Regions from separate parts of the Mesorhizobium sp. M1006 genome, predicted to be linked through region 2. Evidence: riboswitches for the same ligand, from Rfam matches in the RefSeq annotation. Region 2 holds a riboswitch; the other holds the start of a gene.
The links. Region 2 has a riboswitch for S-adenosylmethionine ahead of NKH60_RS04330 (O-succinylhomoserine sulfhydrylase). Riboswitches for the same ligand answer to the same signal wherever they lie in the genome.
Positions count from the first base shown of each region.

Region 1 (11,449 bases), on a different contig from region 2:
ACCCGGCTTCTGTCGCCTGCCGCCGAGCTCAGGGGGCCGCTCAGGACCTCTGTTCCCGGCATGACCCCGCTCTGGATCGACTGGGATGATCTGCGGGCCGACATGAAGCTGTCCTGGCCGCTGCCGAGGCGCCTCTCGCTGCAGGCAGAAGGCCTGTCCGGCCAGACCGATCCGGCAGACGACACCGATCCCGTCTCGCTGTTCAGCGCCGGAACCGCCACCGGACAATTGCGCCCAAACGGCCCGGACATCGACTATGCCGGCAATTTCACCGATCTTGAAATCGACGCGGCGGCCATCGACGGGCGCGTCTTGCCGCCGCTCGACGGCAGCGGCGACCTGACGCTGAAGAACGGCGTCACGCTGATCAAGGCAAATCCGAAGAGCCTGCGCGGCCAGGCGGCCGAAATCCACAAGCTCGATCTGTCGTCCGGAACTGCGCGCATCACCGTTTCGGGACCGCTGTCGGTCGATGACGACGGTCTCATAAATGCCGACCTGACGATCAGGCTCAATGATCCAAAGGCCGTGGCGGCAATCCTCGCCACCGCCATCCCCGAGCAGAAGAAACAGATCCAAACCGGCTTTGCCGGACTGGCGCTGCTCGGCAACCAGCCGTCGATGCCGCTGAAGATCGTCAGGGGCAAGGCCTCGCTCGGCTTCATCCCGCTCGGCAAGATCAAGCCGCTCGACTAGAGCAACTCCAGGAAAAGTGTGAAACGGTTTTCCGTCCGGAATTGCGCAAAACAAAGAGATAGAGCGGTTCGGCGTTTCTGTGAAACGATGAACCGCTCTAAGCCGGGCCGGCCTGCGATCGGCCTGCCGCGGCTTATCCCTTCGGCGGGTGTTCGACTGCCTGGCGGCCGAAATCCGGTACGTCGATATCCTGGCCGGCCTCGATGATCGAGCGGCGGACGGCGCGGGTGCGGGTGAACAGGTCGAACAGTTTTTCGCCGTCGCCCCAGCGGATCGCCCGCTGCAGCGAGGACAGATCCTCGGAAAACCGCGCCAGCATTTCGAGAATGGCGTCCTTGTTGTGCAGGCAGACGTCGCGCCACATGGTCGGGTCGGACGCCGCGAGACGAGTGAAGTCGCGAAAGCCGGAAGCCGAGTATTTGATGACCTCGGACTTGGTCACCGACTCCAGATCGTCGGCGGTACCGACGATGTTATAGGCGATGATGTGCGGCAGGTGCGAAACGATGGCCAGCGTCATGTCGTGATGCTGCGGGTCCATCGTGTCGATGTTGGAGCCGCAGCGGCGCCAGAATTCCGAGAGCTTTTCCAGTGCTGCGGGATCGGTGCCGGGCAGCGGCGTGAAAATGCACCAGCGGTTCTCGAACAGTTCGGCAAAACCGGCGTCCGGTCCCGATTTTTCGGTGCCGGCCAAAGGATGGCCGGGGATGAAGTGCACGCCATCAGGCACGTGCGGCTGCATCTGCGCGATCACCGACGCCTTGGTCGAGCCGACATCGGTGAGGATGGCGCCCTTCTTCAGCGCCGGCGCGATCTCCGCGGCGACCGTACCGGAAGAACCGACCGGCACCGAAACGATAACCAGATCAGCATCGCGAACCGCCTCTTTCGCATCCGTCGTATAGGTGTCGCCAAGGCCGAGTTGGCTCGCCCGTGCCAGCGTCGCTTCGCTGCGCGTCGAAATCGCGATTTGGCCGGCGAGCCCCTCGCGGCGGATGACGCGGGCCAGCGACGAGCCGATCAGGCCGATGCCGACCAGCGCGATTTTTTCGAACATCGGTGATGTCATGGTGTTCTAGCTTTTCAGGAATGTCGCGAGTGCTGCGACAACGCCGCGATTGGCCTCTTCGGTGCCGATGCTCATGCGCAGCGCGTTGGGAAAACCGTACCCGGAAACGCGCCGCAATATGTAGCCGCGCGCACTGAGGTAGTCGTCGGCGGCCGCCGCCGAATGCCTTTTGTCCTCGGGAAAGTGGATGAGGATGAAATTGCCGACGCTCGGCGTCACCCGCAGCCCGAGCCCGCTTAGTTGCTCGCTCAGCCAGGCCAGCCAGGTCTCGTTGTGCGCGACGCTGCGTTCGATATGGGCGCGGTCGTGGATCGCCGCGATGCCGGCCTCGATTGCCGTTGCATTGACGTTGAAAGGCCCGCGCACGCGGTTGATCGCGTCGATGACGTGCATTGGCGCATACATCCAGCCGATCCGCGCCCCGCCCAGGCCCAATTTGGAGAAAGTGCGGGTCATGACCACGTTTTCCGCGCTGCCCACCAACTCGACGCCGGCTTCATAATCGTTGCGCCGGACATATTCGGCGTAAGCTGCATCCAGCACCAGAAGCACGTTTCGCGGCAGGCCGGCATGCAGGCGGCGCACCTCCTGGAACGGCACGTAGGTGCCGGTTGGATTGTTTGGATTGGCAAGGAAGATGATCCGGGTAGCCGGCGTCACCGCGGCGAGGATCGCATCGATATCGGCGCGTTCATCGGTCTCCTTGACCGTCACCGGGACGGCACCGGCCGACTGTATGTAGATCTTGTAGACCATGAAGCCGTGTTCGGTGATGATGGCTTCGTCGCCGGGCGCGAGGTAGGTCTGCGCCAGCAGGCCCAGAATCTCGTCGGAGCCGTTGGAGCAGACGATGTTCGCCGGGTTGAGCCCGTGCACCTCGGCGATCGCTTCCCTCAGGCGCCTGGCGCTGCCGTCGGGATAGACCGCGAGCTTGTCGGCGACCGCGCGCGCGGCCTCTATCGCCTTTGGCGAAGGGCCGAGCGGGTTCTCGTTCGCCGACAATTTATGGACCTTGGCGACACCTTCAGGCGCCGCGCTCTTGCCGGGCACATAGGCTTCGATGTCCATGATGCCGGCGCGGGGCTTTGGACGTGTCTGATCCGGTGTCTGGCTCATTTCATGAAATCCGTCGAGAGTGCCTCCATCCGGAAGCCGCAGCGGAAATACAAGCCGTGGCCCGGAATGTCGAGGGGCGGCAATTCGGGATCAAGAACTTGCCGTTGACGAAGCCATGCGCGAGTCATAGAAGAACGGCTACAGTTCCGTGGTGATTTGGCCGGTCGGCTTGCAGCCACGTTAAACAACTTGCTAAAGGGCCGTTTGCATCTTGTAACCGGCTTTGCGAAGGCATGGCCGGTTTTTTGTTGCCAGACCGGTGGACAACTGAAGGCCGGGCAAGGAGATGTGATGGTCGCTTTGCGCGCGCGAAAAACCAACAACGAGGCCGACCAGCCGTCGAGCCCGGTGTTGCGTTTCGGCGCCGACAAGCCGCTCAAGCTCGACGCCGGCACGCTGCTGTCGCCGTTCCAGATTGCCTACCAGACCTATGGCACGCTCAACGACGCGCGCTCCAACGCCATCCTCGTCTGCCATGCGCTGACCGGCGACCAGCACGTCGCCAACACCAATCCGGTGACCGGCAAGCCGGGCTGGTGGGAAGTGCTGATCGGTCCCGGCAAGATCATCGATACCGACCGTTTCTTCGTCATCTCGTCAAACGTCATCGGCGGCTGTCTCGGCTCCACCGGCCCCGCCTCGACCAATCCCGCCACCGCCAAGCCCTACGGGCTCGACCTGCCGATCATCACCATCCGCGACATGGTGCGGGCGCAGTTGATGCTGGTCGAGCATTTCGGCATCGAACAGCTGTTCAGCGTGCTGGGCGGCTCGATGGGCGGCATGCAGGTGCTGCAATGGGCCTCGAGCTATCCCGAGCGCGTCTTCTCGGCGCTGCCGATCGCCACCGGCGCCCGCCATTCCTCGCAGAACATCGCTTTCCACGAGGTCGGCAGGCAGGCGGTGATGGCCGACCCGGACTGGCATGGCGGCAAGTATTTCGAGCACGGCAAGCGGCCGGAAAAGGGGCTGGCGGTGGCGCGCATGGCCGCCCACATCACCTATCTGTCGGAAGCAGCGCTGCACCGCAAGTTCGGCCGCAACCTGCAGGACCGCGAAGCCCTGACCTTCGGTTTCGATGCCGACTTCCAGATCGAGAGCTATCTGCGCCATCAGGGCATGACGTTCGTCGATCGCTTCGATGCCAACTCCTATCTCTACATGACCCGGGCGATGGACTATTTCGATCTCGCCGCCGACCATGGCGGCCGGTTGGCCGATGCCTTCGCCGGCACCAAGACGCGCTTCTGCCTGGTTTCGTTCACTAGCGATTGGCTGTTCCCGACCGAGGAGAGCCGCTCGGTCGTGCACGCGCTGAACGCGGCCGGCGCCTCGGTATCGTTCGTCGAGATCGAGACCGACCGCGGCCACGACGCCTTCCTGCTCGATGAGCCCGAACTGTTCGCCGCCATCAAGGGCTTCATCGCCTCGGCCGCGCGGGCGAGAGGGCTCGGCGCATGACCCCGAAAAGTTGCGGATTGTTCGGATCAGGACCATGTGCCAGGCATCAGCGCATGACCCCGAAAAGTTGCAGGCTTTTCGGATCAGGGTCATGTGCCGAGCAAGAGCCGAAGGCATGAGCGTCAACCGCGCCCAGCGCGTCGACCTCGAAGTCGTCGCCGATCTCATCCCGCCGCAGTCGCGGGTGCTGGACGTCGGTTCCGGCGACGGCCTGCTGCTCGAATTGCTGCAGGAGACCAAGAAGGTCGATGGCCGCGGGCTGGAACTGTCGCAGCGCGGCGTCAACGAATGCGTGGCGCGCGGCCTGTCGGTTATTCAAGGCGATGCCGACAAGGATCTCCAATTCTATCCCGACAAGGGTTTCGACTTCGTCGTTCTGTCGCAGACCTTGCAGGCGACCCGCAATCCGAAGCTGGTGCTCGACGAACTGCTCCGGATCGGCAACCGCGCCATCGTCTCATTCCCGAATTTCGGCCACTGGCGGGTGCGCCTTTCGCTGCTCTTCAACGGCCGCATGCCGGTGACCAAGGACCTGCCCTATTCCTGGTACGACACGCCCAACATCCATTTCTGCACCATTCGCGACTTCGTCAATCTGTGCGACGAGCTTGGCGCGACGGTGGAAAAGGCAACCGCGCTCGACGCCAACGGCCAGCGGATCGGCTTCTCCATGCCTTGGTGGTTCTGGAACTTTTTCGGCCAGCAGGCGGTATTCCTGCTGAAACGATAGGTTTGACAGGCAGAAGCAACGAACCTCAGACCTGCGCAAGAAACCATATTTTCAATTTTCAATCCAATGAAGTTGCCCGGCATTCTTTGTTGCTTTAACAGGTCTCAAACGGGTTGGTTTGGGGGAAGCAATGAAGACGTTAGTATTAGCAACAGCTTTGATGTCGGCCACTTTGATTTCCGGATGCACGACGTCGAAGACCGATTTCCAGAATGGACAAGTCGCGTTGAGCGGCAGCCCGGCGCTGAAACGGCAGGCGATCCAGCGGTGCATGACCAAATTCAAGATGCGGTTCGGCAAGGTTGAAAGGGCAAACCTCGCCGCGCTCATGAACGTCCCGGATGCCGGATTGGAACACACGTTCTGCACGCGATTGATGAACGGCTTCGCGAACGGCAGGATCAACTACTCGGATTACCTGGCTGCATTGTCGCATGGCGACATGTCCAACGCGATCAAGGTGCTGCAGGGGCGGTGAAGCTGCCGATGCAGACGCGATCCAAATTCGGTGCCGCCAGATAGATGGCGGCACCATAGACGCCGGTTGTACCCGATCATTCCCTCTATTCAAGCACGTCCGTGGCCTTGTGCGGGTGCTGGACGCCATCAACGAAGACCACGTCGGACCGGGAATTGCCGGTACGCAGCGGCAATATCTCCTGATAGGCGGGCGAGTCGTACCATGCACGTGCCTGCTGCCGGTTGGGAAACTCGATGACTATGAGATAGCCCGGCCAGGTGTTTTCAACGACTTCCACCTCGCCTCCGTGCACCACGAAGCGGCCGCCAAACGGTTCCAGCGTGGCATCGATCTTGTGCAGGTACTCGACGATCTGCGGTCCCGGCGTGACCTGGCGCATATGGGCGACGGCGTAGGCGGTCATGGCGTAACTCCTTGTGGTCGAAGGCCGGACAACCGGCTTGATGGGAGCAGTTTGCCGAGACGTCGCGCACAGGTCGATTACCCCCGAGGTAATGACACTGAATACAAAACCGACGCGCCGCTGCCGTCAGCTGAAAGATATTTCCGCCTGGCACCGATGATTTCCACCCACCTGCGCTGTCCTTATCGATGAGCGCGCCTGGATGGTCCGGCGGCCGGGAATAGAGAGGTGATCCATGGGATCGTTGCAAAATCAGAATGTCGTCGTCGTCGGAGGCAGCCGTGGTGTCGGCCGCTCCATCGCGGAGGCCGCCCTCAAGGAGAAAGCGACGGTGCTGGCCGTCGCCCGCGGAAAACAGGCCCTGGCGCAATTTGCCTGGGAGGTCTCGGGCGTGAAGACGCTCGCGGCCGATGCTACGATGGACTCCGCCCCGGATAAGGTCTTCGCCGCGCTTGAGCCGGACGTACTGGTGATCTGCGCAGGTGCGCTGGCGCCTTCTGCGCCGGTGCATGAACAGAACTGGAAGGCGTTCTCGGCAAATTGGGACACGGACGTCAAGGCGTCGTTCCTGTTTTGCCGGGCCGCTCTGCGGCGTCCGCTCAAGCCGGGGACCCGGATCGTTCTGATCTCCAGCGGCGCGGCCTTGACCGGCGGACCACCGAACGCCGGCGGCTATGCTGGCGCAAAACGCATGCAGATGTTCCTGGCCGGTCATAGCCAGAAGGAGGCCGACCGGCTTGGCCTCGGCCTGCGCTTCATGGCGCTCGCGCCGATGCGCATCATGCCGGAAACCGGCGTGGGCAAAGCCGGCGTCGACAGCATAGCGGCCTATATGGGCATCCAGCCGGCGGACTTCATCGCCGCCATGACCGACATGCAAACGCCGGCCGATGTCGGACGGGCGGTGGTCGCACTCGCCACCGGCCAGCCGCAAGGCAGTTCCTTCATGGTGAGCGGTAGCGGGCTTGCCCCGGCCGCCTGAGGGGCGCGTAATGCAACGCTCGCTCGTAACCGCACAAGCCACATGACAGACGCTCAACCACCTCTGGAACCATCACGCCAGCCGATCCTCGATCGGCTGGCCTTCGAGAAGGTCACGGCCGCGCATCGCCGCGAGCTCAAGCTGCATTGTTATCGCATGATGGGTTCGCTGCACGAGGCCGACGACCTCGTCCAGGACACGTTGCTTCGCGCCTGGCGCGCAAGATCGGAGTTCGACGGGCGAGGTTCGGTTCGCGGTTGGCTCTACATGATCGCGACCAACGGTTGCCTCAACGCCATCAAGGCGAGGTCGAGGGCGCGTCGCATTCTCCGGGAACCCGGACGGCAGCCCTCGCACGGGGCGGCCATAGGCGGGCCCGTAGCCGACATCGCCTGGCTGGAGCCCTACCCCGACGCCGAGCTTCCAGACGTTGCCAGCAGCGAGCCAGGTCCGGAAGCCCGTTACGAGAGCCGCGAGGCCGTCCAGCTCGCCTTCGTCGCGGCGATCCAGGATCTGCCGCCCAGGCAGCGCGCCGCGCTGCTGCTTGCCGACGTCCTCGGATGGTCGGCTGTCGAGACGGCGCGTTTGCTGGGCGGATCGACGGCTTCGATCAACAGCGCGTTGCAACGGGCCCGCGCAACGCTGGCGACGCGCTATCCTCAGGGACGGCCGGCCAGCCGATCACGGCCCAGCCCCGAAGAAGGCCTGCTGCTCGAACGCTACATGCAGGCCTGGCAGGCCGCCAATCTCGACAGCTTGATCGAGCTGCTGCGTGAGGACGCCATCTACACCATGCCGCCTTGGCGTGAATGGTATCAAGGCCGCGAAGCGATCCGCGGTTTCTTCGAGACCGTCTGGCCGAGGTTTGGCGGCTTCCGCACGCTGGCCACCCGCGCCAATGCCCAGCCGGCGGTCGGGGTTTATTCCCGCAGCCACGATGGCCCTGAATGGCGGGCCCATTCCCTGCATGTGTTCGACGCAGCCGAGGGCGGGATCGCTTCCTTGACGATCTTCATAGGGCCGCTCGGGCCATCTCTGTTCCCGGCCTTCGGCCTGCCACCAGCCTAGCTTACCCCTGGGCCAGCCTTATCGGTCGAGTTCCGGGAAATAGGGGTCCGAGAAAAACCTTCGGTCGCGCTCACCTTGCAGGCAGTCGATCGGTGCGTCGATGCGGATCGTCCTCGGATCCACCTTGGGATACTCGATGCCGCTGACCTCGAGGATCAGTTTGCGGCGAGTGGCGGTGGCGAATTCGGAAGCAGCATAGATCGGCAGCACGAACGAGCCCGGCCCGCCGGTGACGCATTCGGCATAGTACCGGTCGAGATGGCTGAAGGTGGGTGACGGGCTGACCAGGATCGGCAGCCCGTTGATGACGATGCCCTTCGCCAGCGCCGCATCGCGTGCCGTTGTGACCGGCAAGCCGGTGTTGTTTGGGCCGTCCCCCGAGACGTCGATGACGCGGCGTTTGCCGGTGAAGGCCGTGCCGTCGAAAAGCTCGGCGCCGAAAGCCACAGCACCGGAAATCGAGGTGCCGCGAAAGCTCCTGAACGGGCGGGCCGCGATCTTGTCGGCGAAAGCGTTGGCGCTCTCCTTGCTGTCGACGACCTGCCAGGCAATGACCGCATCGTCGCGGATGGTGCCGGCCCATTCGAAATAGGCGATGGCGATGCGGCCGAAGGTACCGGCACGCACGGCGTTGATGAAGTCGGGGTGGCGCAGCGCCGCGACATAGCCGGCGCGCTGCAGGGCAAACTCCCTTTCATCCATCGACTGCGAGATGTCGACGGCCAGCACCAGCTCGACATCGACGGCAATTGCATTGGCCGGCGCGGCCGCAGGTGCCGCCGGGGTGCAGGCAAGGCAGGCGAGCAGGGCGAGTGCGTCAAGCATGGCCGATCGGAACGTTCCCATCTGAAACGATCGCGACAGTTTTTCGCCGCGATCGCGGCGAAATAAAGCTTGCCTTCTATTTCTTTCGGCCGGTCGAGGCGATCGCCGGGGGCGGTTCGATGGCACCTGCCCTGATACGGGCCGGCTTGAGTGGCGGTTGGCCGGCATCCTTGACGATGGTCAACGCCCGCCGGAAAAAGCGGGCATTGTGCTGGCCGCGGCCGATATTGAGGATCGCGGCGTCGGGAAGGCGCTTCTCCAGCATCGACAGCACTTGCCTCAGCGTTGGGCCGTCGAACGCGTCCAGCGCCTCGTCGATGATCACCCATTTCGGCCGTCGCAAGGCCAGCCTGGCAAAGGCCAGCAGACGCTGCTCGTCGTCGCTGAGCTCACGCTCCCAGCGCGCCGAGCGATCGAGCGAGGACGACAGGCGTTGCAGCCCGACATCGGCCAGCACCTCCGAGATCTCGGCATCGCTCGCCTCCGCCGCGCCGTCTGAATGGTTGAGCACCTCGCGCAGCTTGCCGAGCGGGAAATAGGGGGTACGCGGAACAAAGATCGGCGCTTCTCCGGCCGGCATGCCGATCCGTCCGCTGCCCCATGGCCACAGACCGGCAATGGCCCGGAAGAACAGCGTCTTGCCGGCGCCCGGATCTCCGGTGATCATGACCCGGTCGCCGGCGCGGATTTCGACATGCGGCTCGGCAAGCTTGGTGCATCCCTCCGGCGAGGCGACCTCGAGTTTCTCGAAGGTCAGGCTGCCGTCCGGGTTTTCGCCGAACGAAATGCGCCTTTCCGTATGGTGCAGCGCGTCGGTGTCGGCAAGCGCGATGCGGAAGTCGGCGACCCGCATCAGCGTAGCGCGCCAATCGGCGATGCCGCCGATATTGTTGATGAACCAGCGCAGCGACGAATGGACCTGGTTGAAAGCGCCGACTGCCATCATCAAGCCGCCAAAGCTGATATCGCCGGCGAAATAGACCGGTGAGGCGACCAGGATCGGCGCGACGACAGTGATCCAGCCATAGGTGTCGGTAACCCAGGAAAGATTGATCTGGGCGCTGTAGATGCGCCGCATGGCGCCCAGCACCATGCCGAGATCGAATTCGAGCCGGCGCCTGGCATCGGCCTCGCCATGCGCCAGCGCGATGGCATCGACATTCTCGTTGACGCGAACCACCGAGGAGCGCAGCTCCGCTTCACGCGTATAGCGATCGTTGTTGAAGCGGATCAACGGTCGCCCGACCAGCCAGCTCAACCAGGAGGCGGTGCCCGCATAAAGGATCGCCGCCCAGACCATATAGCCGGGTATGGCCAGCGAATGGCCGCCTATGTGGAAGACGAAGCCGGAAGACAGCGACCACAGGACCCCAACGAACGAGGCAAGCAGGATGCAGGACTGCAGCAGGCCGATGCCAAGACCGGTGGAAAGATCGGAGAGATGCCCGGCATCCTGCTGCAGGCGCTGGTCGGGATTGACGCCGATGGCGCCGGCATGGGTCAGCCGGAAGGCACGCGCCGGCCGCATCCATTCGTCGATCAGGTCGAGCGTCAGCGCCTCGCGCAGCTTCAGGCGGAGCATCTGGTCGAGCCAGGTCTGGCCGACATTGAGCACCACAAGCCCGCCGGCGATGCCGGCAAAGACCAGAAGCTGATGCAGGAAAGCCGGCATGTCGCGCCGCGCAAGCGCGTCGTAGAAAGGCTGGTTCCAGCGATTGAGCAGAACCTGCCCGATCGAGCTCGCCACGATGACGGCGACGATGCCGATCGCTGCCCAAAGCAATTGTTTTCGCACTGGCGAGCTGGTCAGTGCCAATTTGATTGTTGCCAGCTGCTCACGCAGGCTGCTGGCTTCGATCGACGTGGCAAGCTTCTGGGCGCTGGCCTCGACATCCGGAAGATCAGCCATGAGTGGATCCTTGCATTCGAAAGCGATGCTGAAACCCGGTCATAGAATCGACCGCGTATGCCTTCAATCCGGCAGCCAACCCGTCCGCGACAGACAATGCATGTCGCGCAAAAGTGTGCAGCGGTTTTGCGATAACGACATGCATAAAACAACAACCTAAAGCGCGTCGTACGAGGCCGGTCTAATGCGACGCGCTTTTGGTGAGAAAAAGCCTGCGTCGGATCACGAACGCGTCATCCTGGCGGTGTCGGACGTCCGGCCCGCGACAGCCCGGCCAAGCGTCGGCGCGCCATGCGGCGAGAGAACCGGCACGAAGACGCGGCGGGACGCGCGCTGGGCAACCGGCACGCCTTGATAGAGCCGCTTCTGCGCCTCGACAACGATAACGCCAGAAAAGATCGGCCAGAAGCGCCGGCCGGCGCGTTCCAGCACATTATGGAACTGCATCATGAAACGTCGCGGCGACGGCGGGAAGAACAGCGCATCGGACCACGCCGCCGGCGTGAAATTCGCTTCGCGCAGCAATTCGGTCAGCTGGCCGCGCGAGAACGGCCGGCCATTGCCGAAAGGCGTATGCTCGAAGCGTGCCCAGACGCCGCGCCGGTTGGGCACGACGATGACGACACGGCCGGCCGGCGACAGCACCCGCCAGATCTCGTTCAGCGTCTCGCGCGGGTTCTCGACATGTTCGAGCGAATGGACGAGCAGC
Region 1 is NZ_JAMYMZ010000012.1:38,238-49,686, reverse strand. Features, by position in the region: gene NKH60_RS14110 (DUF2125 domain-containing protein) at 1-696, shown strand, start outside; gene NKH60_RS14105 (prephenate/arogenate dehydrogenase family protein) at 830-1,765, opposite strand; gene hisC (histidinol-phosphate transaminase) at 1,772-2,881, opposite strand; SAM riboswitch at 3,020-3,097, shown strand; gene metX (homoserine O-acetyltransferase MetX) at 3,173-4,342, shown strand; gene metW (methionine biosynthesis protein MetW) at 4,458-5,072, shown strand; gene NKH60_RS14085 (hypothetical protein) at 5,124-5,345, opposite strand; gene NKH60_RS14080 (hypothetical protein) at 5,344-5,550, shown strand; gene NKH60_RS14075 (DUF1330 domain-containing protein) at 5,636-5,956, opposite strand; gene NKH60_RS14070 (SDR family NAD(P)-dependent oxidoreductase) at 6,192-6,938, shown strand; gene NKH60_RS14065 (RNA polymerase subunit sigma-70) at 6,981-8,006, shown strand; gene NKH60_RS14060 (DUF1194 domain-containing protein) at 8,025-8,831, opposite strand; gene NKH60_RS14055 (ABC transporter ATP-binding protein/permease) at 8,908-10,740, opposite strand; gene NKH60_RS14050 (class I SAM-dependent methyltransferase) at 10,963-11,449, opposite strand, start outside.
Region 1: linked by a shared signal. The riboswitch ahead of metX (homoserine O-acetyltransferase MetX) and the one ahead of NKH60_RS04330 (O-succinylhomoserine sulfhydrylase) in region 2 are both predicted to bind S-adenosylmethionine.

Region 2 (11,449 bases):
CGCTGTTCAAGCCGGTGAACCTCAGCAATCTCGTGCAGCAGAACAGCTTCATCATCGTGATGGCGCTGGGCATGCTTCTGGTGATCGTTTCGGGCCACATCGATCTCAGCGTCGGCTCCGTCGCCGGCTTCATCGGCGCGCTGGCGGCGATGATGATGGTCATCTGGCCGCTTGGCCCATTGAGCAATCCGCTGGTGGTGTCGATCATCTGCCTGATCGTCGGTGGTGCGATCGGCGCGGCACAAGGCTACTGGATTGCCTATCACCGAATACCGAGCTTTATCGTCACGCTGGCGGGCATGCTGATCTTCCGCGGCATCTGCCAGGCGCTGCTGGGTGGCGGGTCTTCCGTAGGGCCGCTTCCCGTCGGCTTCAAGGCGCTCAGTTCCGGCTTCATTCCGGACCTGATCGGCCCATTGACGCTGATACCGCCAACCGTGAACGCCGCCGGCAAAACCATTGTCGGCAGCGGCCTGACGCTGCACCTGACGACGATCGTGATCGGCCTCGTCGCCGTGCTCGCCTATGCCTATTTCGGGCTCAGGGCACGGCGCACCCGCGAGAAGCATGGCTACGAAGCCGAGCCCTTCTCGCTGTTCGTCGTCAAGACCCTGGTGATCAGCGCGCTGGCGCTGTTTCTCGTCTACCAATTCGCCACCTATAGGGGCCTCCCCATCGTTCTCATGGTGATGGGCGTGCTGATCGCGTTGTTCGTCTTCGTTACCAAACGCATGACGATCGGCCGTCGCATCTATGCGATGGGCGGCAATGCCAAGGCAGCCCAGCTATCGGGCATCAAGACCGAACGGCTGACGTTGATGGTGTTCATCAATATGGGCGTGCTGTCGGCACTCGGCGGCCTGATTATCGCAGCGCGCCTGGGGCAGGCTGTGCCGGCGGCCGGCCTCGGCAGCGAGCTCGACGTCATCGCCGCGGTGTTCATCGGTGGCGCTTCGGCGATGGGCGGCGTCGGCCAGGTGATCGGCGCGGTGGTCGGCGGCTTCATCATGGGCGTCATGAACAACGGCATGTCGATCATGGGCGTCAATGTCGACTGGCAGCAGGTGGTCAAAGGCCTGGTGCTGCTCGGCGCCGTCGTCTTCGACGTCTACAACAAGAACAAGGCTTGAGAGGCAACCAGGAGGCATACGGGTCACATCGCGGCGCTGCCGGGCGCAAAGAAGTCCCCCGAGGGACCTGATCCGCGAGCGCAATCCGGACGAAGAATTTCAACCGAGGCGCGGACAGGGGTCCGGGCCGCGCAGGGTGGGGTTTGCCGAGAAAGGGCAGGCCAGCCCACAATTCAGAGAGGGTTACCATGCTGATCTCACAAATCCTCGACGACGCCGAGACGATCCGCGTCGTTGCCCGCAACGGCGGCAAGACCCGCGTCATCAACGGCGCCCGCAGCGTCTATTCGCTGGCGATGGAAGCCGCGCGTACCGGCAGCGGGCTTGTCGCCCTGATCGAGCGCAAGGGCTTCGGCGAAACCGTCGATCTCGACGCAGCCTACAAGAAGGGCCGGCTGCTGTCGCCGATCAACCATCCCGATCCGGCGCATCTCCATCTCACCGGCACCGGGCTGACGCATCTCGGCTCCGCCGCGACCCGCGATTCCATGCACAAGAAGCTCAGCACGGACGGCGAGGAACAGCTGACCGATTCCATGAAGATGTTCCGCATGGGGCTTGAGGGCGGCAAGCCGGCGAAGGGCCAGATCGGCGTGCAGCCGGAATGGTTCTACAAGGGCAACGGCACCATGGCGGTGGCGCCCGGTGCGGCGCTTATGTCGCCCGCCTTCGCCCAGGATGCCGGCGAGGAGCCGGAAATCGCCGGTATCTATGTGATCGGCGACGACGGCGCCCCGTTCCGCGTCGGCTTCACGCTGTCTAACGAGTTTTCCGACCATGTCACCGAGCGTGTGAACTATCTCTTCCTTGCCCATTCCAAGCTGCGCAATGCTTCGTTCGGGCCGGAGATCCTGATCGGCGATCTGCCGTCCGATATCCGCGGCACTTCGCGCATCCTGCGCGACGGCAAGCTGCTTTGGGAAAAGCCGTTCCTGTCGGGCGAGGCGAACATGTCGCACACCATTGGCAATCTCGAGCATCACCACTTCAAATACTCAGCCTTCCGCCAGCCGGGCGACGTGCATGTGCACATGTTCGGCACGGCGACGCTGTCCTTTGCCGACGGCGTCAGGACCGAGGCCGGTGACGTATTCGAAATCGAGGCGCAGGATTTCGGCCTGCCACTGCGCAACCCGCTTGAAATCGAGCAGCCGGTGAAGGTCGCCGTGAAGGCACTTTGAGCCGGGCGTAGCCCGGAAGTGAGAGGAAGGTCAGCGCGCGGCGCGGAAATGCTTGGACAGTTTCAGGCCCTGTGCCTGATAGTTCGAGCCGAGATCAGTGCCGTAGAGCGCCCGCGGCCGTTTCAGCATGTGCTCATAGACCAACCGTCCGACGATCTGGCCGTGGTCGAGGATGAACGGCACTTCGTGGCTGCGTACCTCGAGCACCGCCCGGCTGCCGGTGCCGCCCGACGCCGAATGGCCGAAACCCGGGTCGAAGAAACCGGCATAATGGACGCGGAACTCGCCGACCAGCGGATCGAAGGGCGTCATTTCGGCGGCGTAGAGCGGCGGCACATGCACCGCCTCGCGCGACACCAGAATATAGAATTCGTCCGGATCGAGCACCAGCTCGCCGGCACCGCTCTTGTAGAGCGGCTCCCAGAAATCGACGACATCCTGCGCGGCGCGCTTGTCGACGTCGACGAGGCCGGTGTGGTGCTTGCCGCGATAGCCGACCAGCCCGTCCTTGTCGCCGTCGAGGTCGATCGATAGCGCGATGCCCCCGCCTGAGATGTTGGGTGGTTCGGTGGCGACCAACATTTCGGCGCGGTGCAACTCGTGCAACTCGTTTTCCGACAAGAGCGCATTGCCGGTGCGGAACCTGATCTGCGACAGCCGCGAGCCGATCCGCACGACGATCGGGAAAGTGCGCGGGCTGACCTCCAGGTAGAGCGGGCCTTCATAGCCGGCGGCGATCTTGTCGAACTCGTGGCCGCGGTCGGTCATTACCCGAGTGAAGATATCGAGCCGTCCGGTCGAGCTTTTCGGGTTGGCGGAGGCGGAAATATGGGCGGGCAGCGCCAGGCTTTCGAGCAGCGGCACGATGTAGACGCAGCCGGTTTCCAGCACAGCACCTTCGGCGAGGTTGATCTCGTGCAGCTTCAGCCGGTCGAGCTTGTCGGCAACCCTGTGGTCCGGGCCGGGCAAGAAGGAAGCACGCACCCGCCAGGCCTTGTCGCCGAGCCTGAGGTCAAGGCTGGCCGGCTGGATCTGATCGGCATCGAGCGTGCGCGGCGATTTCAGCGCGCCCGTCTGGAACAGCGCGGAAATATCCTGATCGGGAAGAATGCCTGTCTGCCGCAAGGGTCTGGCTCCGTTCGAACGCCGGGCGAGGTCTTGTTCTGTCGCAGGTCCGACCGTGGACGCGTTTGGCACCTGCTTGGTACAACCCTCTTAATCATGCCGGCAATTGACGCAAGCGTGGCGCGGGTCTAAAGCTCGTTATCCCGTGGTGATTTGGCCGGTCGGCTTGCAGCCACGTTAAACAAGTCGCTAAAGGACCGTCGGGCCGCAAGGCCATATGGACCGGTTGCGACTTTCGCGACCGGTTTTTTGTTGTTTGGACCAATTTTGGTGTTTGGATGGAATGATGACCAAGAAGCGCGACTGGAAGCCTCAGACCGCACTCGTGCATGCCGGAACGCTGCGTTCCGGCTTCGGCGAGACCTCCGAGGCGATGTATCTCACCCAAGGCTATGTCTACGAGACGGCGCAAGCGGCGGAGGCCCGCTTCAAGGGCGAGGAGCCGGGCTTCATCTATTCGCGCTATGCCAATCCGACGGTCGACATGTTTGAGAAACGCATGTGCGCGCTGGAAGGAGCCGAAGACGCGCGCGCCACGGCATCCGGCATGGCGGCGGTGACGGCAGCACTGCTGTGCAGCGCCAAGGCGGGCGACCATATCGTGGCGGCGCGCGCGCTGTTCGGCTCCTGCCGCTGGGTGGTCGAGACGCTGGCGCCGAAATACGGCATTGAGGCAACGCTGGTCGACGGCACCGACATCGCCAATTGGGAAAAGGCGGTCAAGCCAAACACCAAACTGTTTTTCCTGGAAAGCCCTACCAATCCAACGCTGGAGGTAGTCGACATTGCCGCCGTCGCGGCACTTGCCAATTCGATCGGCGCCAGGCTGATCGTCGACAATGTCTTCGCTACGCCCTTGCAGCAGAAACCCCTGCAGCTCGGCGCCCACATCGTCGTCTATTCGGCCACGAAGCATATTGACGGCCAGGGGCGCTGTCTTGGCGGCATCGTTCTGTCGGACAAGAAATGGATCGACGAGAACCTGCATGACTATTTCCGCCACACCGGCCCAAGCCTCTCGCCCTTCAATGCCTGGACGCTGCTGAAAGGCCTGGAGACGCTGCCGCTACGCGTACGCCAGCAGACGGAAAGTGCCGGCCGCATCGCGGATTTCCTGGCCGAGCGCCCGCAAATCGCCCGTGTCATCTATCCCGGCCGTGCCGACCACCCACAAGCGGCCGTGGTCAAGAAGCAGATGTCGGGTGGCTCGACGCTGATCTGCCTCGATGTGAAGGGCGGCAAGCAGGCGGCCTTTGCCTTCCAGAACGCACTCGACGTCGTGCTCATTTCCAACAATCTCGGCGACGCCAAGAGCCTGATCACCCATCCGGCGACGACGACGCACAAGAACTTGACCGATGAGGCCCGCGCCGAGCTCGGCATCGGACCGGGAACGCTCAGGCTGTCAGTTGGCCTTGAGGACGCCGACGACCTGCTCGAAGACATCGAGCAGGCACTGAGAGTTGCCGGATAAGGGCTGGCCGAACAGAGGCGAGCGGGAACGCGCCCGATCAGGCACCGGACGGGGTCTCTTCCAGCTCCGCGACGGTCTTTGTCTGGATAGTCATCACATTGCCGCGCCAGTCGACGGCGCCGCTCAGCCATCCGCGCGCCCAAATGGCGGGAAGCATCAGGTCTCGCGCCATCATCGCCGGGATCGTGCGCGGCGACAGGTGCCATCCCTTAGCCGAGGCCAAAGCGCATTCCGGCAGGTAGGCCGCGACCAGCACGGCGATGGCGGTTGCCGGCAGGCTGACGCCGGCGTCAGCCGCCGCGATCAGCGCAAGCACCAGCGGCGGCGCCGCGCCGATCAGGATCTCGGGGGCGAAGAACAGCGCGAAGGTGACGCGGCGCAGCCGCGCCCAGCGCGCCTGCCGCGACCAGATCTCGCCAAGCGTGCGCCGGCCGAGCGGCTGTTCGAAGGGCGAGGCGACAAGATTGACCCGCAGTCCGAGCCCGTTGACCAGCTTGGTCGCGGCGGCGTCCTCGGCGATCTCGGCGGCAAGCGCGCGGATGCCGCCATTGGCGTCGAGCATCGGCTTGTTCCACAACATGCTCTTACCCTGCGCGAAGCCGAGGCCGAGCGCCTCTCCGGCGTACTGCCAGCGTGCCTGCAGCGTGTTGAGAAAGGCGCATTCGACCTCCCCCCAGAAGCCGTCCGGCCGTGAGCCGATCGGCGTCGAGCAGACGAGGCCAGTACCATGCCGCCATGCCGCCATCAGCTGCTGGACGTAGTCGCTCGGCATAAGCACATTGGAATCGGCAAGAATGACCCAGCGATAATGCGCCGCTTCCCAACCCTTCACGCAATTGTTGAGTTTTGGATTGCCGCTGATGCGGTCGTCACCGACTAGAAGGCGGGCGCGAATAGCTGGAAAGCGCGCCATTGCGGCGGTGATCGGCTTGACCACCGGGTCGTCGGCATGGGCAACGCAGAAGATGAGTTCGTAGCGCGGCCAGTCGAGTGAGAAGGCGCGCTCCAGCGTCTCTTCGGCAAACGGCTCGACGCCGCGTGCCGGGATGACGATCGATACCGGCGGCGCGTTGGCGGGCGGTGCGATCCTGGCTGGTCGCTTCAGCTTCAGCGAAGCTAACAGGATGCTGGCGAGATTTGAAAGAAGGAGGGCTATGGAAAGGAGAGCGGCTGCGAATGTCGGTTCCATCGAGATCTGGTCACTCCAGAAGTGCCGGCCGCATGACGGCCGTTTTCAACAATTCGACAGAACGCTGAGTCGCCCGGCACAAGCCTGCACACCATCATTGTCATGTGTCACTTAAATGACATTGTTTTTCGGCACCTGCGCTCGAGTCGGGCAAGGAGATGACGCGCATCGTTGATCAAACTGCGCTGAGCGTCGAAAGTTCCATCTACATTGCTTTGGAGCAGTTTATGTACAGCGCCGTCACCCGCAACATCGAAGTGCAGGTCAGGCCGTTCTATCTGGAGGATCACTCCGACCCGCCGCAAAACCGCTATGTCTGGGGATATCAGGTGACCATCGACAATCAGTCGGATGAGTTCGTGCAGCTTCTGTCGCGCTACTGGCACATTACCGACGGCACCGGCAAGGTCGAGGAAGTGCGCGGCCCCGGGGTCGTCGGCGAGCAACCCGGACTCAACCCCGGCGACAGCTATCAGTATACGTCTGGATGCCCGCTCTCGACGCCGTCCGGCATCATGGTCGGGCACTACACCATGCGCAACAGGCGGGGCGAGACGTTCGACGTCGCCATCCCCGCCTTCTCGCTCGACTTGCCGGGAATGCGGCGCACCGTCAATTGACGGCGGTCATCCGGCCGCTGCAAACTCCGCCGGGTCGAAGTCATATTGCTTCGAGCAGAATTCGCAGGCGACGTGAATGCTGCCATCCTCGGTGCTGTCCCTGATCTCCTCGGCGGAAAAGCCTTCGAGGATGCCGTGGATCTTCTCCCTCGAGCATGAGCACTGGTCGGCGACCGGCACCCCGCCGAACACGCGGACGCCATGCTCGTGGAAAAGCCGGTAAAGCAGCCGTTCGGCGCCGATCGTCGGATCGATCAGCTCGGTCGGTTCAACAGTACCAAGCAGCGCCAGCAGCTCCTGCCAGGAATTGTCGGTCGGGTCGTGGATTTCCTCACGCGGATCGCCGTCGCCACCTGGAAGGTCGGGTACGCGCATGCGCTCCGCCGACTGCGGCAGGAATTGTGCCAGCAGGCCACCGGCCCGCCATTGTTCGCGGGCACCGCCGACGCCGGGCGTCAGAAGCTTGGCAACCGAAAGCCGGAGGTCGGTCGGAATCTGCTCCGACTGGCGGAAATAAGTGCGTGCGGCATCTTCCAGTGTGACGCCGTCGAGCTGGACGATGCCCTGGTAGCGTTGCGTGTGGGCGCCCTGGTCGATGGTCAGCGCCAGGACGCCGCTGCCGAGCAGCGTCTGCGGTGACGTCTCGCCGGCAGAAGTCAAAGCCTGCAGCCGGTCGGCATCGAAGCGGGCGTAAGCGCGCAGCGCGTGCGGCGTGGAGAAATCCGCGACCAGCATGTCGACCGGCCCGTCGGTGCGGGTCTGCAGAATGAACTTGCCCTCGAACTTCAGCGAAGTTCCGAGCAATACCGTCAACACACAGGCTTCAGCCAGGAGCCGGGCGACCGGCTCGGGATAGTCGTGGCGGCTGAGAATAGCATCGAGCATCGGCCCGAGCTGGACGGTGCGACCGCGCACGTCGAGCGGGCCGACCTCGAACGGCACGACATGGTCGTCGCCGGCGTAGCCGAATTCGCCGAGCTTGGGTTTATGTTCAGCCAATTGATGAGTTTCCAACATGACAAAGCTCCGGGGCGCGGCGATGCCGCCCTCCGGGGCGCATGCGACGAGACGCGCTCGATTTGCGTGATGCGCCTGAGATAGGCACCACCAACTCCCGGATCAAGGCGGCCCAGATCAAGGCGGCGCAGATCAGGCCGGCCCGGATCACCGCGGCTCGTATCAAGCGCCCAGGCACCAGGCCAGGACCGCCTTCTGGGCATGGAGCCGGTTCTCGGCCTCATCGAACACCACCGAATGCGGTCCGTCGATGACCTCGTCGGTAACCTCCTCACCGCGATGCGCCGGCAGACAGTGCATGAACAGCGCATCCGGCTTGGCTTTCGCCATCAGTGCCGCATTGACCTGATAGGGCAGGAAGACATTGTGGCCGCGGGCACGGTGCTCCTGGCCCATCGACACCCAGCAGTCGGTGACGATGCAGTCGGCCTCGTGAACGGCCTCCTCGGGCGAACGGGTGAATTTCAGCTTGCCGCCATTGGCTTTCGACCAGTCGACATGCTTCTGGGCCGGTTCGCTGCCCTCGGGCACGGCGACATTCAGCTTGAAATGGAACCGCGCGGATGCCTCCAGCAGCGAATGCAGCACGTTGTTGCCGTCGCCGGTCCAGGCGATCGTTTTACCGGCCACCGGACCGCGGTGCTCTTCGAAGGTCATGATGTCGGCCATCAGCTGGCAGGGATGGGTCTCGTCGGTCAGCCCGTTAATGACGGGGACCGTAGCGTTTTCCATCAGTTCCAGCAGCCGGTCATGCGAGGTGGTGCGGATCATGATGGCATCGACGTAGCGCGACAGCACCTTGGCCGTGTCGGCAATGGTCTCCGAGCGGCCAAGCTGCATCTCGGTGCCGGTCAGCATGATCGTCTCGCCACCCAACTGCCGCATACCGACGTCGAACGACACGCGCGTGCGCGTCGACGGCTTGTCGAAGATCATCGCCAGCACCTTGCCTTCGAGCGGCTTGCTGCGTTCGCCGGCCTTGAGCCTTGCCTTTCGCACCGCTGCGTCGTCGAGCATGAAGCGCAGATCGCCTTCGGAAACGGCGGAAAGATCGGTGAAATGGCGAAGGGACATCAGGAATTCCAGGATTACTTCGCAGCGGCAGCGACGATGGCATCTGCCAGGCTCTTGGCGCCGGCACGAATGCGCTCGAGCGCTTCGTGGATCTCGGCGTCGGTGACGGTGAGAGGCGGCAGCAGGCGGATAACGTTGTCGCCGGCCGGAACCGTCAAGAGATGCTGGTCACGCAGTGCCACCGTGACCTTGGTGTTGGGCATCGCGCATTTAAGCCCGAGCATCAGGCCGGTGCCCCTGATGCTTTCGATAACATCCGGAAATTCGTCGGCGACGCCAGCGAGCCCCTGCTTCAACAGCAGTGCCTTGCGCTGGACGTCTTCGAGAAAGCCGTCTTCCAGTACCACGTCGAGCACGGCGTTGCCGACCGCCATTGCCAGCGGATTGCCGCCGAAGGTGGTGCCGTGCACGCCGGCGGTCATGCCGACCGCTGCCTCGTCGGTGGCGAGGCAGGCACCCATCGGGAAGCCGCCGCCGATGCCTTTGGCCACCGCCATGAGGTCGGGGGTGACACCCGCCCACTCATGCGCGAACAGCTTTCCGGTGCGGCCGACGCCGCATTGGACCTCGTCGAAAATCAGGAGCAGTCCGTGCTGATCGCAGAGCTGCCTGAGCCGCTTCAGCGATTGCGTCGGCACTTGCCTGATGCCGCCCTCGCCTTGCACCGGCTCGATCAGGATCGCCGCGGTTTCAGGCGTGATCGCCTTCTCGGTGGCATCCACATCGTCGAAACCGACCTGGTCGAAGCCGTCGACCTTGGGGCCGAAACCTTCCAGATACTTGTACTGGCCGCCGGCGGCGATGGTCGCCAGGGTGCGGCCGTGGAAGGCGCCTTCGAAGGTGATTGTGCGGTAGCGCTCGGGATGGCCCTTGACGAAGTGGTAGCGCCGCGCCGTCTTGATGGCGCATTCGAGCGCCTCTGCGCCGGAATTGGTGAAGAACACCTTGTCGGCAAAGCTTGCGTCGGCCAGCCGCTCGCCGAGCCGGCTCTGTCCCGGAATCTCGTACAGATTAGAGACGTGCCAGAGCTTGGCGGCCTGCTCGGTGAGGGCCGCGACCAGATGCGGATGGCTGTAGCCCAACGAATTCACGGCGATGCCGCCGGCGAAATCGAGATATCGCTCGCCCTTGTCGGTGACCAGCCAGGTGCCTTCACCGTGGTCGAAAGCCAGGGGTGCGCGAACAAAGGTCTCGAAAAGCGCCGAACCGCTCATTATATGCGTCTCCGGAACCGGAAAAATCAAAAAGCCGCCAAAGCGGCGGCCCTTGTGGCTTATCGTGTTTTTCGGCCGTGAAGTCAACGAAAAGGTCGCGCAAGGTCGCGCGGCAAGCCCCCCAGCATAACGCCGGCTCCTAAGCGACCGGGCAAGTTGGGGAAAACCGAAAAAACCGATTCGTGTTGGCCTTGGGACTCTTGTCACCGAGTCAGCGCATAAGGTAATTGTAGCAGAGAAATAACTAGATTTCGTGCGGCGGACCTAATCACCCGATATATGTGGTGTCTGCCCGGCAGAAGCCGGGTCGGGAATGGATTCCGATTGCCGCACGTTTCAGCAGGAGCGCGGTCTCATGAACTGGACTGACGAGCGAGTCGAACTTCTCAGAAAATTGTGGTCGGAGGGCCTCAGCGCCAGCCAGATCGCCGCACAGCTTGGCGGGGTCAGCCGCAATGCGGTCATCGGCAAAGTGCACCGGCTGAAACTGTCCGGTCGCGGACGCACGACCGCCTCACCGGCACGCCAGAAGAAGACGGTGCAGGGATCGACGATCCAGAAATCGGTGTCCCGGGCAGCAAGCGCCACGCGCCATGCCACCACCTCGATGTCGATCGGTGCGACCGCGCTCAAGGCGCAGTTCGATGCCGAACCGGTGGCGCGCCACTATATCCGCCCGGTCGAGAACGTCGTCGTGCCGATCTCGCGGCATCTGCAACTTGTCGAACTCAACGAGCGCACTTGCAAATGGCCGAACGGCGATCCGCTTTCGGAAGACTTCCATTTCTGCGGCAACGACGCCGCCGAAACCGGCCCCTACTGCAAGTACCACGCCCGCGTGGCGTTCCAGCCGGCATCGGAGCGGCGGCGGAGCAGGTGAATGGTGAATGGTGAATGGTGAATGGTGGCGGGCTGAGCTTGGAGTAAGAAAGCAAGGCTCTTGCCTAGCCCTATTCACTATTGATCATTCACCCACTTCATAGCCACCCATTCTTGCGAAACCGCCAGTAAAGAAACGTGCAGATCAGGGCAATTGCCGCCAGGACGGCCGGGTAGCCATATTCCATCCTCAGTTCCGGCATGTCGCTGAAATTCATGCCGTAAATGCCGGCGAATGCCGTCGGCACGGCCAAGATTGCGGCCCATGAGGCAAGCTTCTTGGAGATCGCCGTCTCCTGGCTTTGACCGACCAGAAGGCTCGCCTCGAAGGCGAAGGCGAGAACCTCACGCAGGCTGTCGATCTTTTCCTGGACAGTGCGGATGTGGTCGGTGACGTCGCGAAACAGCGGGTGCATGGCTGTGTGGATTTGCGGCAGATCGGCGCTGGTGAGCCGCCGGCAGACCTCCACCAGCGGCAGGGCCGCATTACGCAGGCGCAAGAGATCGCGGCGCAGCATGTAAAGCCGTTCGATATCGGAGCCGGTC
Region 2 is NZ_JAMYMZ010000003.1:227,080-238,528, reverse strand. Features, by position in the region: gene mmsB (multiple monosaccharide ABC transporter permease) at 1-1,130, shown strand, start outside; gene araD1 (AraD1 family protein) at 1,319-2,311, shown strand; gene NKH60_RS04335 (2'-deoxycytidine 5'-triphosphate deaminase) at 2,342-3,436, opposite strand; SAM riboswitch at 3,572-3,649, shown strand; gene NKH60_RS04330 (O-succinylhomoserine sulfhydrylase) at 3,720-4,910, shown strand; gene NKH60_RS04325 (ceramide glucosyltransferase) at 4,948-6,099, opposite strand; gene apaG (Co2+/Mg2+ efflux facilitator ApaG/CorD) at 6,327-6,719, shown strand; gene NKH60_RS04315 (Hsp33 family molecular chaperone) at 6,726-7,736, opposite strand; gene argF (ornithine carbamoyltransferase) at 7,899-8,810, opposite strand; gene NKH60_RS04305 (aspartate aminotransferase family protein) at 8,825-10,024, opposite strand; gene NKH60_RS04300 (GcrA family cell cycle regulator) at 10,380-10,904, shown strand; gene NKH60_RS04295 (magnesium and cobalt transport protein CorA) at 11,002-11,449, opposite strand, start outside.